DNA from 3 places in the Ectothiorhodospira sp. BSL-9 genome. Region 2 is predicted to be linked to each of the others. Evidence: riboswitches for the same ligand, from Rfam matches in the RefSeq annotation. Region 2 holds a riboswitch; each other region holds the start of a gene.
What was found. A riboswitch is a leader RNA that binds a small molecule or an ion and turns the genes downstream of it on or off. The one in region 2 is predicted to bind cobalamin.

Region 1: it holds a riboswitch for cobalamin, as region 2 does, so the genes downstream of both, bluB (5,6-dimethylbenzimidazole synthase) here and ECTOBSL9_RS11835 (TonB-dependent receptor domain-containing protein) in region 2, are expected to answer to the same signal.
Region 3: it holds a riboswitch for cobalamin, as region 2 does, so the genes downstream of both, ECTOBSL9_RS00195 (TonB-dependent receptor domain-containing protein) here and ECTOBSL9_RS11835 (TonB-dependent receptor domain-containing protein) in region 2, are expected to answer to the same signal.

Annotation. Positions count from the first base shown of each region.
Region 1 is NZ_CP011994.1:3,308,834-3,314,052, forward strand. It holds gene ECTOBSL9_RS15105 (TetR/AcrR family transcriptional regulator) at 1-312, shown strand, start outside; gene ECTOBSL9_RS15110 (MFS transporter) at 309-1,490, shown strand; gene fetB (iron export ABC transporter permease subunit FetB) at 1,523-2,314, opposite strand; gene ECTOBSL9_RS15120 (ATP-binding cassette domain-containing protein) at 2,317-2,958, opposite strand; cobalamin riboswitch at 3,005-3,207, shown strand; gene bluB (5,6-dimethylbenzimidazole synthase) at 3,256-4,008, shown strand; gene ECTOBSL9_RS15130 (DUF2235 domain-containing protein) at 4,160-5,219, shown strand, end outside.
Region 2 is NZ_CP011994.1:2,551,674-2,556,892, forward strand. It holds gene ECTOBSL9_RS11830 (ABC transporter substrate-binding protein) at 1-902, opposite strand, end outside; gene ECTOBSL9_RS11835 (TonB-dependent receptor domain-containing protein) at 952-2,979, opposite strand; cobalamin riboswitch at 3,126-3,378, opposite strand; gene ECTOBSL9_RS11840 (MazF family transcriptional regulator) at 3,697-3,957, opposite strand; gene ECTOBSL9_RS11845 (hypothetical protein) at 4,075-5,219, opposite strand, start outside.
Region 3 is NZ_CP011994.1:37,051-42,269, reverse strand. It holds gene ECTOBSL9_RS00210 (ABC transporter ATP-binding protein) at 1-464, opposite strand, end outside; gene ECTOBSL9_RS00205 (iron ABC transporter permease) at 470-1,438, opposite strand; gene ECTOBSL9_RS00200 (cobalamin-binding protein) at 1,435-2,385, opposite strand; cobalamin riboswitch at 2,609-2,863, shown strand; gene ECTOBSL9_RS00195 (TonB-dependent receptor domain-containing protein) at 3,026-4,855, shown strand; partial or broken gene ECTOBSL9_RS00190 (cobyrinate a,c-diamide synthase) at 4,969-5,219, shown strand, end outside.

The DNA.
Region 1 (5,219 bases), 760 kb from region 2:
GCCCATTGCCGCTGGCTGGAAAGTCACAGCCGACATGGCTGCATCATGGTGAAAGCCATGGGGGAGTTCGCCGAGCACAGTGCCGGGATTCACGCGCTGGCCGTGGCCGCCAAGACCGACCTGCTAGCGCGCCTTGAGGACAGCCTGGCCCGCGACGGGCTGGATCATCAGGAGGGCCTGGCGCGACGTCTCTTCATGGTGCTGGAAGGCAGCAACACGGCCGTCGCCCTGCTGGGCACGCCAACGGCCCTGGCGGATACGCAAACAATGACCGACACCCTGCTCTCAGCGGCCCAAGGCAAGACTGAATGAAACCCTTATCCCCCCTCGGCATGGCAACCCTCGGTGGCGGCATCATCGCCATCACCTACGGCCTGGCTCGCTTCGTGTTCGGGCTTTTTTTGCCCGAAATGCGCCAGGAACTGACCATCACACCCACCATGGCAGGCGTGATCGGCTCCCTGCCCTTTTTAAGCTTTGCCTTCGCCATCGTCGTGGCCCCCTGGATCACGCGCCGCCTTGGGGTGCGTCGCGGAGCGGTCACCGCTGCCGGTCTCGCCACGCTGGGTCTGCTGACGATTTCCCAGGCGCCTTCAGCGGTATTTCTGGCTGTGGGTGTGCTGATCTGCGGGATCAGCACCGGGTTGTCCTCACCGGTCATGGCACAAGCGGTTCATCGCGTGGTGCCCTCCCACCTTCGCGGCAGGGTGAATGCCACCATCAATGCGGGCACCAGCCTGGGCATCGCCCTTGCCATGCCGGCCGTCCTGATCTGGGCAGAGGCCTGGCGCAGCGCCTATGTGGGCTTTGCCGCCCTGGCCGCCATGGGCGTCCTGGCGGCCCTGGTCTATCTGCCTCGGGATGAGCGTCCCGCCTCACCCTCGCGGACTCACCCCACCTCCCCGCCCATACACTGGATGCAGTGGCTTGCCATCGGTCGCTTGAGTGGCATGGCCTTCGCCATGGGAGCCGTGAGCGCGGTCTACTGGGTATTTGCCCCCGACGCAGTGATCACTTCTGGCGGGCTGGTGTCCAGCCAGACCGCCTGGATGTGGCTGGCTGTGGGGCTGGGCGGAATCGCGGGATTCACCGCCGGTGATCTCATTTCGCGCTTCGGGCCGGCGCTCAGCCATGCTGGCGGGCTCACCGTGATGGCGGCCGCGATCGGACTGCTGGCCCTGGATCCCGGGAATTTCGCGCTCGCCCTGTCATCTGCGGCCCTGTTTGGCGCCGGATACATGATCCTCACCGGCTTCTACCTGGTGAGGAGCATCCAGATCATGGATCAGGCGCCCGCCCTCGGTCCGGTCATGCCGCTGCTCGCCACGTCCCTGGGCCAGGTGGCCGGCTCCCCCTTGGCCGGCTGGATGGTAGACACCCAAGGCCATGTGGCCACCTTCATGCTCTTCGCCATCGTGGGGCTTGCTGTCGCCTGGCTGTTCTCGTGGTTACTGAATGAACGCGGCGCGACGACATGGCAAAGCCCTTGAACATTCAGGCCCCTGCGCAGCATGAGCCCTGCTCAGGCCAGCCGGTCCAGTCGCAGGCGCTCGCGTTCGTCGAACAGGCGCCGAGCCCCCAACCAGATCGCGCCCAAGGTGCCAAAACCCGTGCCGGCGGTGATCAGGAACATGACCAGGATCTGGTATTTCACCGCCTCCATGGGCGGTATGCCGGCGAGGATCTGACCGGTCATCATGCCCGGCAGACTGACAATGCCTGCGGCGGCCATGGCGTTGATGATGGGCATGAGGCCACTGCGGGCCGCATCGCGGCGGATATCCTGGATGGACTCCGACCAGGTCTGCCCCAGGATCAGGCGCCCCTCGATGATGCGCCGCTGTTGCCAGGCCGTGGTGGTGAGACGGTCCAGCCCCAGAGCAATACCCGTCATGGTGTTACCCAGCAGCATACCCAGCAGGGGGATGGCGTACTGGGGCTCCCACCAGGGAGCTGGACTGATGATGACCGTGAGGGCCAGGACGGTGGCCGTGAAGGCCGAGGTGAACATGGCCAGCGTGCCAATGCCGTATCCCCACCAGCCCCGAAAACGCCGCGCCTGGCGAGCCATGACCTCGCGGCCCGCCACCAGCAGCATGATCAGCGCCATGAGGGCCACCCAGTACAGGGCCGCGTGTTCGAACAGGGTGGTGAGCACCAGGCCAATGAGCAGCAACTGGATCACCGTGCGCGCGGCCGCCACCAGCAGGCTTCGGGAAAGCCCCATGCCCACGCGGCTTGTCAGGACCGCCAGGGCAATGACCAGCAGAGCGGCAATACTCAGATCCCAGGGAGAGAGATAGATCACATCCATGCTCAGGACCTCGATTGCCGTGCCAGTTCAGCCAGCCGTCCCTGATCCATCATCAGCAACCGGCCACCGAGCCGGTCGCGCTGCTCGTGGTCATGGCTGACCCAGATGGCCCCGGCTCCCCGTTCCGTCACATACCCCATGACCAGGGCTTCCATGCGCAGGGTGTTTTCCGGATCCAGATTGGCCGTGGCCTCATCCAGGAGAAGCATCCGGGGGCCGTTGCCCAGCATCCTTGCCAGCGCCAGGCGCTGACGCTCGCCGCTGGAGAGGCGTTCCACCTCCCATTGGCGCACATCCGGGGGAAATCCCAACTGCTGCAGCCAGTCGTCCTGCACCCCCGTGAGATGCTCATCCACGGTGTCCGCCCACCACACGGGATCTGCCGGCAGATACCCTACCTGACGCCGCCATGAGGCGGGAGGGATGGTATCCCGCGGCTGGTTGGCCAGCCACACCTGGCCACGATGGGGGTCCAGATCAGCAATGGCCCGGAGTAGCAGCGACTTGCCCGCGCCGGAGGGCCCGGCAATGAGCAACAATTCCCCTGGCGCCAGTTCCAGATCGACCGGCCCCACATGATCGGATTGCAAACCCGTCAGTTTCAGCAAGGGGTCAGCGGTGGCAGTGAAGGTGGGTGCATCCATCACGGCAGTATACCGGACGAACGATCCGCTATACTGCGCCGGAGAATTCATCAACCCGCTGTCGGGTGCCCGTTCATCCACGGGAGAATCGGGAATGCGGTGGGGTGATCGATCGATGATCACCGAGTCCGCAACGCGCCCAGCGCTGTGAGGGGGATCGCGCAGACATCAAGCCACTGCCATGGGCGGGAAGGCGTCTGCGCGGGACGAACCCGAGTCAGAAGACCGGCCCGACAGTTTCTTTGCACGGCAGCAAGGCCGGGCTGCCGTCCCACCTGCTTGAACAAGGGGAACAACATGCAGGCTGGTGATTCAACACCTGATCAACATCGCTTCAACGAGGCCGAACGCAAGGCCATCTATCGCAACATGCTCTGCCGGCGGGACGTGCGGGGACAGTTCCTGCCCGACCCGGTGCCCGATGACATGCTGGCGCGCATCCTCACCGCAGCCCACTTCGCACCCTCGGTGGGCTACATGCAGCCCTGGAGCTTTGTGGTCGTCAAGGACCCACAAATCAAGCATCGAGCCCATCAGGCCTTCACCCGTGCCAACGAAGAGGCGGCAGGGATGTTCGAGGGCGAAAAACAGGAGACCTACCGCAGCCTGCGCCTGGAAGGCATCCTGGATGCACCCATCAATCTGTGCATCACCTGCGACCGGGACCGCGCCGGCCCGGTGGTGATCGGTCGCACCCACGACCACCGGATGGACCTGTACAGCGTGGTCTGCGCCGTGCAGAACCTGTGGCTGGCGGCACGCAGCGAAGGGTTGGGCGTGGGCTGGGTGAGCATCTTCCGGCCCGAGGACATCCGCCAGGTACTGAATCTTCCCGATGAGATCGTGCCCGTGGCCTATTTGTGCATTGGCCGGGTCAGCCACTTTCATGACAAGCCCGAACTGGAAGCCGCCGGCTGGCGCCCCCGGTTGCCATTGGAGCAGTTGATCCATATGGATGGCTGGGGGCACACCCCTGCCGAGGACGACGAACTGGTCAAGGCCGTTCAGGCATGCCAGGCCAGGGCGAGCCGCTCCGAAGTGCCGCTTTAGACCCGGGCTCCCGCGCACCCTGCGCCCTTCTCCGTCGGCGCCCCTGCGGGCGCCGACGGCATTCGGCCCGTGCAGGGCCTTACCGATCGTGAATCCCCTGCTACGCTCATGGTAGTGGCCGCTTGGGCCCAACCGCATGGGGATGAACCCAATGACAAGAAAACGCCTCGTGGTCTGCTGTGACGGCACCTGGGCCAAGGAAGAGACTCAGACCCACATCTTCCGACTCTTCGGGATGATCCCCGAGGAGCCCGCCAACGATGCTTACCAACTGAAGCACTACGTATCCGGGGTCGGCTCGTCCCGGTGGACCCGGTTTCGCGGCGGGGCCTTTGGCTTCGGGCTCAATGAAAACCTGCAACGGGCTTATAACTGGCTGGTGGAGCACTACGAACCTGGCGACGAGATCTTCTGTTTCGGGTTTTCCCGGGGTGCCTACACGGCGCGGTCCCTGTGCGGGATGATCGGCACCTCCGGGCTATTCTGCCGGGAGCATCAGGGCGAGACGGATCTGGCCATGAATTACTACCGCGTGCCACCGGAGCGGCGCCCACAAAGCCGCCAGCATCGCCAACTCCAGCGCATCCGGCGTCATCCGGAGGAAACCCTGAGCGTGCGCATGCTGGGTGTTTTCGACACGGTGGGCGCCCTGGGTGTGCCCATCCCGGCGCTGGCCTCCTTTGCCCAGGGGGGACGACGGGTCAACTTTCATGACACCACGCTGGGCCCACTGGTGGAGAATGCCTTTCATGCCCTGGCCATTGATGAGCAGCGCGGCCCTTTCAAGCCCACCCTGTGGACGTTAGCGGACGGGGATGCGTCCACCCCGCCCCAGGCACGGCGCTTTGATGGCAGCCGGGTGGATCAGCAGGTGGTACAGGCCTGGTTCCCCGGCGTCCATTCGGATGTGGGCGGCGGCTACGACAACAAGGCCCTGGCCGATGTCCCTTTCCTGTGGATGCTGCGCGAGGCCCAGGCCCTGGGGTTGCACATCGAGGAGAGCATGATCGAGGAGTGCCTCTCTCCCAATCCCTTTGCACCGGCCCACGACTCCCTGAACCTGCAATACAAGCTCACGGCTTACTGGCCCTGGATCGACGATAACCGCCCGCGCCTCATTGGCGCCGAGGCCCGGCATCGGGCCGGCCTGGGTGCTGCCCGCAACGCCATGGTCCATCAGGCCACGCTGGATCGCATTGAACAGGCTTCGC
Region 2 (5,219 bases):
CTGTCCAACGCCACGTGGCTGGCCTGGGAGGGGGTGTGCAGAAAGATATGTTCCGGGTCCCACTGCAGGAGTTGTTCGGCCGATACTTCCCCATCGCGGCCGCGCCGTGTGGATGCCACGTGAGTGGCGCTCAGTTGTTCCAGCGGGTAATAAAAGGCCACGTTGCTGAACAGATTGGTGCGATGAGCCAGATAGACGCGGGGCGTGCCTTCGCCCTGGATGCGGGACTGTATCGACGACACTTCCTGGCGGTAACGGTCAAGCAGTGCCTGGGCACGGGCTTCCTGATCGAGAATCATGCCCATCAGACCATAGGCCCGCTCGATTTCATCCATGATCCTTTCGGGATCCCGTTCCCGGCCCAGGGTGCTTACTGCCACGACCGGCACGCCCAGCTGTCGTTGCAGTCGATCCGCATGATCTGCCATGGCCTGGGTGGAGTCGCCTCGGCTGAAGGCCCAGTAGAAGAACACATCGGGTGAGACGCTCACCACCTTTTCCAGGTTGATGTCGGATCCAGGCTGACCGCCCCCCAATTGGGGGATGTCATCCACATGGGCCACCGCCAGTGCCTCGATGGTCTTTTCCCGGGAAAACCGGGAGCCGAACATGTCGCCGGGAATGCCCACCAGCCGATCTGCGGCCTGCAGATGAACCACCATGCGATAGGCATCCACGTTCACCGTGGCGATCCGTTCCACCTGCTTGGGCACGCTGACCTGCCGGCCCAGCATGTCCTGGATTTCCTGCATGGGTGGGGCTGTTCCGGTATCCACGGCCTGGGAGTTGCCGGAGGAGGGCGCATCGCAGGCCGCGAGCATCATGAGTACGATGACCCCCGTCAGAATCACGACGAGGGCATCGAACCGGTTTGATCGGTGGGATGGGGAGGAGGCTGTCATGGAATGATTCCAGAGTTGAGTGATGAGCTGCCTGATGAGATGTGGCACGTCAGAATGTCCATGTGGCACTGAGCCGGATATCCCGGCCGGGCTCGTCCCGCACCAGTAGACGCCCATCCGCATCCGTATCGGCCAGTGAGGTCTGCTCGGCATAACGGGTGTCCAGGAGGTTGCGCACGACCAGGGAGAGGCTCAGGCGATCGTCCATCCCGGGCTGCCACTGGGCCTGAATGTCGTGCAGGCTGTAACCGTCCCGTTGGGGGGCATCGTCGGGTACCCGGGTGAGGTCATCCACCCAGGTGAACGTGTAGCCCAGGGTGAGGTTGTCCAGAGCCGCCCAGCGCTGATCCCAGATGAACCGGTCACCTCCGGTACCGCCCCGTCGGCGAGAGACAGACTGAGGATTGCCATCCTCATCCACGGTTTCGGCGCTGAAGAAGGAGAGCCGGGTATCGTGTCGGCCGATACCCCAACTGGCGCGGATCTCATAGCCACGGGTGCGCAGGGTGTCCTGGCGGTTTCTGATCGTGCCCACGAAAGGTGGCTCATGGCCGAACCGCCCACTGGCAAACGGGCTTCCCCAGGGATCATCCCGGTCGATGCTGTTGCGCAGGCGGGTGTCGAACACCGTGAAGTCCAGGGTCAGCCGGTCGCTCTCCAGCAGGGCATCCCGCGCGTCATAGCTCACACCGGCCTCACGTCGTCGGGATTTCTCTGCCTTGAAGGGCTTGCCATCGTTGAGGTTGGTGTCCTCATTGAGGTAGGCCATCCAGCCGATGGGTATGATCCCGGCGCCACTCACGGCCTCGCCATAGCCAGCAAAGGCGGTCCAGCCGCCGAAGATATCCACCTGTGCGCTGACGTTAGGGGAAATGGCATTGCCCGATAGCGTCTGCTGGTGGAACTCGGTGGAGAAGTCGTCGAAGCGTGCCCCCAGGGAGAGCGACCACCGCCCCTGGTGCATGCGATTCTGGATGAAGGCACCCAGGTTACGGGACTCGCTGGTGATGCTCGGACCTTCCGTACGACCTTCTTCCAGGTAGTAGTCCATGCCGAGGGTCAGACGGTGTTGGATGTCCGCGTGATCAAAACGGAAGGTGTTCCTTGCGTCGCCGCCGTATTCCCGCGTGCGGGTGCGGGTGCCGTCATCGAGTCTTTGCAGCTGATGATCGGTGTAATAGAGACGACCGATCCAGTCCAGCCACTGCTGGGGCGCATCATGGGTGTGTTGCAGGGTCCAGCGATGCTGTCGCAGACGTTGACCCACCGCGTCCTGGGCCTGGTCCTGACGAGGATCTCCGAAGTCGCTCCCCCGTGATCCATAGGGGTGGTCCCCGGTGAGCGTGTGACGCTGGGCGCCCAGTCGGATCTCGTGTCCCTGGGTGGGAAGGCGGCTGAGTCGGAACAGGTAGTCCCGATCCTGCCCACCGGAATGGGGCATGGTGTCTCCCCCGCCCACGCGGTAATCATCACGATTCACGGCCCGCAGATGAGCCAGGGCGCCCCATTGCTCGTTCAGCCGGGCCATGAGAGATGCAGAGCCGAGCAACGCATCATCCGCGCTGGCATGACCGCTTTTCACACGAACGCCCTGCTGTTGGCCAGGCAAGAGCAGATCCTGAGCGTCCTTGGTGGTGAATTCCACTCGCCCCCCCAGTGCCCCGGGACCCTGGTCGGCCGAGGGACGTGGGTCCACTTCCACCTGCTTGATGAGATCCGGGTCCAGACCGCTGAGGCTGCCGCGATGCTGATGGAGATTGCGGCCTTCCCGGGCGCCGTCGATGTTCACGTTGAGATTGCTGGCTTCCAGTCCACGCAGATACAGTCGCTGCGCGTTGCGACTGCCGCCGCCTACGTCCACTGAGGCCTCGGAGCGGAAAATGTCCGCCACATCCAGTGGCTGGTGCCTTTGGATGTCCTCGTCGGTGATTCGGCGATTGGAGTGATTTCGGGACTCGAGAACGATGGGGTCCAGTTCGACAACGGCCGATGCATGATGGCTGGTCTGGCCAGCAAAGGCTGGCGACACCAGGGTGCCGGATATCATGGCCAGAACAAGAGGGGTCGGTTTGTGCATTGAGGTTCCTTTCGCGCACCACCCCGTGCGCGGTGATCGGGTGGACAGACCACGGGGTGTCAACGCAGGAGGGCCGAACGAAAGGGACTCACCAACCGGAAGGGGAGCGGGTTATCCGTGACCGGCCCCGACCGCAGCGCCCCGCAGTGTTCGGGTCTGTTCAGGGCCGGTCTCCGGACTTGTGGCCTGGAGGGCGATGACGCCCTCCGGCAGATTGCCTTCCCACACGACCCGCCCGAGAAGGACGTGAGCCGCGCAGTGGCATGAGAGAATCTGCCGTTACCACCTACCGTTGCGGGGGCAGTGCCGGACTCGCCAGGCAGGGCTGGCTGAACCGGACTTCCCGTTTAACCTGCCAGACCGGGAGGGTCGGCAGGCACCCAGAACAACCGCGGAGACTATCAGGTTAATTCGGGCCGATTCAACTTGACGGTGGGTGCGAATTCTGCAGCCGGCTCCCGTGCAGCGTGTGTTTGTGCACAGGCGGGCCGGTGCCTAGTCGATTGCACGGTTTTCTGTCAAGGGGAAATCGCCCATGGGGAATGTTCTTAATAAGTCTATATAAATGAGCGAGTTAGCCTGGGGTGGCGATTTTTTGATCAATCTGACGGTAATGCCCGTCAGGCCAGGCTTTTCGAGGTTTGCCGACACGCTGTCCACAAAGATATCCACAGGATCTGTGGATGATGTCGTTGCGATCCGGGATGTACTGGGCCATCAGTCCCCCATTTCGGTCGCCGAGGGGGAAGCCAGTTCATCCGCATGCGCGCCATGGGCATCCAGCCCTTTCAGAAGATCCGCCTCTGAAAAGGGAAGATTGACCTTGCGGGCAGGTTTTTCGGCAGCCTCTATCACGATCTTGCCGGCTTTAACGTGAATGGTGACCGGGCTGGAGACATCCAGCCTGGCCTGCGCCAGAATCTTGCTGGAAAGCCGCACAGCGGCGCTGTTTCCCCAGCGTTTGATCTCACTTTGCATGGGAATCTCCAGGGCTGGGTGTATCTACTTAAGTAGATACTTAATTGCAGCTGGATGTAGTCGTCAACGCCGCTCAAGACGCTGGCAGAGCTGCTTGATCATGGGGTCGCGCCCATTCTAACCCTGAGTAGTCCGCGCCGCTTTCAAATCGCCGGGCGCATCAAGGATGTTGCGCTTGATGCGCCACATGACTTCAACGGTTTTCAGCTGTACGGCGATGAACGGGAGCATGACCAGAAGATGTGCCCAGCTGCCTGCCTGCAGTACACCGCTGTTGATGAGCCCCAGGTGAATGAAGAACATGCCGAAGACGAAGAACGCCACGCCAGGGCAGATCAGAGCGAAGGTGCCGGCATTGCCCTGGTTTCCTCGCGAATAGTCGCGGAAATAACCCAGGCGCTGCATCACGGCATAGCCGATCAGCCCGAAAAGGATCTGGGCGGAAAGAATGGCGGCGCTCAGGATCAGCAGTGAACTGTAGTTGACCGGCTGATCGAAGCCCTGTTGCAGGCCATAGGACAGCCGGATCCAGGTGATGCCCAGCAGGGTGAGGATGGGGATGATGATCCACAGACTGGGGCTGGCTGCCACATTGATGCCCTTGACCATCATGGCCTGGAAGCCGTGCACCAGTTTGATCACCGCCAACAGGATGGCCGCGGTGAAAAAGAACATGGAAAGCAGGAGAGCGATAATGGCCGTGGCCTGGGTCTGACTCATCATGGCCGGTGCCGCTAGGCCCACGGCGATCATGGCCAGGGCGAAGATGGCGATCATCGGCGCCAGGCTGTTATTGGATGAAAAATCCACGTTGCCCTCGGTGAGGGTGCGGGCAAAGTAGGTGGTCAGGATCTTCAGGGCATACACGCCCACCGCCAGGAAGGCCAGCAGCGCCAGCGGGAACAGGTATTCCACCACCGACCAGAGATTGGGCACGAACAGGGCGCCCAGCACGAACATCATGTTGATGGACATGGCCAGGGTAAGGGGGATGGCCATCAGGGAGATCTCGTTGTTGCCGCTGCGCAGCTGGGCGAATGCCGGCGTGCGGCGGAATTGGCGGTATTCGCGGATGTTCCAGATCAGCAGCCTGAAGTGCAGGGCAGCGAAGAGCACCACGGCCACCAGAACCAGCGCCAGCCCGACCGATGCGGGCGTGACCGGGCCGGTGAGGATGGGCCACAAGTGATTGAAGGTGGCCATGGAGGGTTGGGGGCGTTCCACCAGAAACATGGGGTACATGAAGAACGAAACGGCCAGAC
Region 3 (5,219 bases), 1.0 Mb from region 2:
TGTCGCTCGCCGCCGGACAGCGTGGCGATGGGGCGTTCCTCCATGCCGGTGAGGTCAACCCGGGCCAGGGCCGCCTGTGCCGCGGCGTAGTCTTCTGCCGATTCCAGTTCCCAGGCGCGTAGATAGGGGTGACGGCCGATCAGGGCGGTTTCCAGCACCGAGGCGGGGAAACCATCCTGGCGATCCTGAAAGACCATTCCCAGATGCCGGGCGATCTGGCGCCGAGGCAGTTGATGAATGAATTTTCCATCGAGACGCAGGCTACCGCGCCGGGCCGGGCGCAGTCCGGCCAGGGTATGCAGCAGCGTGCTCTTGCCCACCCCGTTGGGGCCTAGCACACCCCAGCATTCTCCGGCGCGCACACCCAGGTTGAGAGGCGCGCTGTCGGGGCGACCGGGGATGTCGACGATGAGATCGACCAGTTCCAGCAGGGGAGGGGAGGATGATGGGGGGACGGATTCCATGGGCGTTACCTGCTTCGATGCAGCAAATACAGGAACACCGGCACCCCCAGCATTGCCGTGATCACCCCCACCGGCAACTGCTGTGGTGCGATGATCGTGCGCGCCAGGGTGTCCGCCAGGGTGAGCAGGATGCCCCCCGCCAGGGCCGAGGCCGGCAGGATGATGCGCTGGTCGTTGCCCAGCACCAGACGCAGCATATGAGGCACCACCAGGCCCACAAAGCCGATGCTGCCCGCCACCGTCACGGCGGTTGCGGTCACCAAGGCGGCAACAATGTAGATGGTCCACTCCAGTGGCCGCACCGCCACTCCCAGCGCTGCGGCCTGCATGGGCCCTCGGGCCAGCACGTTGAGGCTGCGCCCCAGGGGCATGGCGGCCAGCACCACCAGTACCAGCACGGTCCAGGCGGGCCAGATGCTGTGGGCGTGGGACAGGTCACCCATTAACCAGTACAGCATTCCAGGGAGTTCCTCCGTGGGGCTGACCGCCAGCATGAAACTGATGAAGGCTCCCCAGCCGGCTGCCACCACCACGCCGGTGAGCAGCAGGCGGGTGGGCGTCCAGCTACCGGTGCCATGGGCCAGGCCGAAGACGATCAGGGTGGAGATCATGGCGCCGATAAAGGCCGATCCGGAGACCACCACGGTGCCCAGGCCCGCCAGCATGGCCAGCAGGGCGCCCACCGCCGCCCCGCCCGACAGGCCCAGTACGTAGGGGTCGGCCAGTGGGTTGCGCAACAGCACCTGCATCAAGGCGCCGGCCACTGCCAGCAGTCCACCCGTGGCAAAGGCGGCCAGGGTACGGGGCAGGCGCAACTCCAGGATCAGGGTGCGATGCAGGGGCTCGCCGCCGCCGGTGAGTACCGCCAGGGTCTCGGCAGGGGTGAGCGGCACGCTGCCCACGGCCACGGCCGTCATCACGGCGGCCAGCGAGCCACCCAGCAGGATGGCCAGGATGAACGCCAGGCGCGTCACTCATCGCCCTCCGGGCGACGTTCGCGGGCGGTTTCCAGAAAATCGCAGATCATCCGGGTGCCTTCCAGGATGCGCGGCGTGGGGCGCTGGATCAGGGACGGGGGGATGAAAAAGAGATTATCCCGCTGCACGGCGGTCATGTCGGACCAGCGGCGCCAGTCTTCCACCCATTGTGGGTTGTCCTCGCCCATGCCGCCGCCGATGATGGTTTCGGGATTGGCGGCGAGGACGACCTCGCGATCCAGGCGCGGCACCTGGGTATCCAGGTGGCCGAAGATGTTCTCGCCGCCGCAGAGGCGGATGGCCTGGGAAATGAGGTGTTCATCGTTGAGGCTCATCAGGGGGCGATCCCATACCTGGTAGAAGACGCTCACAGGGGGCTGCTCGCCGTATCGCTCTTCAAGTTCGGCCAGGGTGTGGCGTACGTGGGTTCCCGCTTCTTGACCGCCACTGGCGTGACCCGTGAGGTGTCCCAGGCGTTCCAGGCCGGAGGCCAGTTGTTCGAAGGTTTGCGGGTTGCTGAAGTAGAGGGGATAGCCCAGGGCTTCCAGGCGTTCCAGTTGTGCCCGCACGTTGCCGCTCTCCCAGGCCACCACCAGGTCCGGTTGCAGGGCGAGGATGGATTCCAGGTCCAGTTGCTTGTAGCTGCCCACCCGGGGGATGTCTTCGGCGGCTTCGGGGTAATCGCTGTAGTTGACGGCCCCAACGATCTGGTCGCCGGCGCCCAGGGCAAACAGGTTTTCGGTGATGTGCGGGGCCAGGCTGATGATGCGTTTGGCAGGCGCCTCAAGGCGCACCTCACGGCCCTTGTCGTCGGTGACCGTCACGGGCTCTGCGCCAGCGTTCGTGGTTACTGAGGCGGTGACAAGGAGGACGCAAACGGCGGCGATATGTGCCCATTTGTCGTGAAATGGCGGGGTATGGCTTATGCGGTGAGGGTGTCTCATGGTGTTGGGGTCGGGCGCTTGAAAGGAGGGCATCATAACAGCGATGCGGGTGCTGGCCACCTGCATGATCCTCCGGGCCCATCGGTATCCAACCCTGCCAGCACCCACTTCCCGTGGGAGCGGCCCTTGGCCGCGAATGGGCGCGCCTCAGGCGCATGGATGTCCATCTGCCCTGACAGTAATCCCTGCGGCTCACATTGGAATATCCACAATCGTTTGCGTATGATACCGCCTCGCTTCAGGTGCCAGACGATTGACATCCGTCTGGTGAAACGGGAAGCCGGTATGTCTGCCAGATTCTGCAGACCAGTCCGGCGCTGCCCCCGCAACGGTAGGCGAGACGAGGGTTTCTGCATGTCACCGCAGCAACCCCGGCAAGGCGTGAAGCCACTGCGCGCAAGCGTGGGAAGGTGCCTTGACCCGGTCAAAGATGACCCGTCCGCGAGCCCGGAGACCGGCCTGATGCGTTTACGCGGCATTGCGGAGGGCTTTGCGCGGCTCGTCTTCTCGGGTCTCATTCCGGTGGATCTGGCTTTCCGGTGCGCCACGCACCGATGGGCCTGATCGATCCGCTGCTCTCCTCGTGCCGCATCCTGGCCCATGACAGGTGCGCGGGCGGCGCACCGGAGAGTACACACACATGCAAACCCGATCCTTCCTGCCGGCAGCCGTTCTGCTGGCCATCCCTTCCCTTGTCAGCGCCCAGGAACAGGTGGCCCAACTGGACCCCATCCTGGTCACCCCCACCCGCACAGCCCAAACCACCGACCAGACCCTGGCCTCCGTCACCGTGATCGACCGCGAGGAGATCGAGCGGCTGCAGCCGAAGGAGTTTGCCGATCTGCTGAAAGGAAGGGCTGGTATCGGATTGAGCCAGAATGGACCTTTTGGAAAAAACACTAGTCTGTTTATGCGTGGCACTGAATCTGATCACACTCTGTTGCTTGTAGACGGAGTCCGGCTGGGTTCGGCAACCACTGGACAGGCTGCTTGGCAATTTCTCTCCCCTTCAGAAATTGAACGCATTGAGATTGTGAGGGGCCCCCGAACCAGTTTGTATGGAGCTGATGCGATTGGTGGTGTTATCCAGATCTTCACGCGTGATGGCCAAGGTCCGGCACGGGTGCGAGCGCGGTTAGGTGTAGGATCTTTTGGTAGCGCGGAACTGGGATTTGGCGTCGGTGGCTCAAATGAAACCACTCGTTACGATCTTTCCGCTGGTTACTTTCAGACCGACGGGATCAATGTGCGGGACGATATCGGTAATAGCGATCGAGATGGTTATGATAATTTTACAATTTCAGGGAGTGTGATACATCAATTAACCGATGATACCGAGGTCTTTGCGAGACTCTTACATTCCCAAGGCGAAACAGATTATGATCGGGGCTCTCCTGCTAGAGACTGGTCTGAATTCGCTCAGTATGTTTCTCAGGTGGGGATGCGTAGCCAAGTAAATGAAGCTTGGTTTACCCAGTTTAGTGTGGGCTATAGCCGAGATGATGGAAAGAACTATGAAGATGGGCTTTTTTCATCCCGCTTCGATACTGAGCGCTATCAATTGGGCTGGCAGAATGATCTGGCGCTCGGTACATCCTTGCTGACCCTGGGGATTGATTTCCTTCAAGATCGGGTTACTGGAACCGGAGATTTCGACAGAAGCAGCCGAGATAATTGGGGTGGATATATACAAATGCAAACGGATCTGGGTAGGCATTCTGTGTCCGGAAGTTTGCGTCTTGACGATAACGAAGCGTTCGATTCTGAGACTACGGGACAGATCGCTTGGGGTTATCAGTTCACTGAGGAGGTGCGCTCTTGGGTCAGCTTTGGGACCGCCTTCAAGGCTCCAACATTCAACGAGTTGTATTTTCCGTTTACGGTATATCAAGGTGGTTTCAGTTATTCCGGCAATTCAGAGCTTGAGCCAGAGAAGTCAGAAACCTACGAAGTTGGTCTTCGGTATGATGCGGGGCCACGCTTCTTGTCCGCGACCTTGTTTGAGAGTCAAATCGATAATTTGATTATCAACACGGGTTTTGACCCCATGCGTCCAGAGAATGTCCGAGAAGCCCGGATTCGGGGCTTGGAGTTGGAGGGTGGTTTGCGTCAAGGAGGCTGGATGGCGAGTGCCGCCTACACTCATTTGCAGCCCGAGGATCGGGACAGCGGCACCCAGTTACAACGCCGTTCTCGTAATACGCTCCGTTTAGATGTTGATCGTGAATTATCAGTCTTTACTGTAGGCGGTACGCTGTTGGTTGAAGGTGGCCGCTACGATCAGCAAGGTGAGCAGAATCGCGTAGGTGGTTATGAGGTACTGGGTCTCCGGGCATCTTATGCCATGACTGAAGAATGGACCTTGCGTGCAAAGGTGGATAATGTCTTTGACCGGGAGTACGAAGTAGTTCGCGACTACAACCAACCCGGCCGCGCCTTCTTCGTCACGTTAAACTACCAGCAACAGTGACCTCCGCCGCCCCTCATCCCCGGCCCTTCTCCCCCGAGGGGAGAAGGGAGTTGGTGGAGTTTCCCCTCAAGGGGTTGGGGTGAGGGTGACGATGTGAATCCACGAGGCCGACCATGACCACTCACCATTGCCCAGCCCTGCTCATCACCGCCACCGCCTCCGGTCAGGGCAAGACCACGGTGACGGCGGCGCTGGCGCGCTACCATCGCAACCAGGGGCGGCGGGTGCGGGTGTTCAAGGCGGGGCCGGACTTTCTCGACCCGATGATCCATCAGCAGGCCAGCGGGCACCCCGTGCACACCCTGGACATGTGGATGACCGGGGAGGAGGATGCCCGGCAACGTCTGTATGAGGCGGCGGGCGA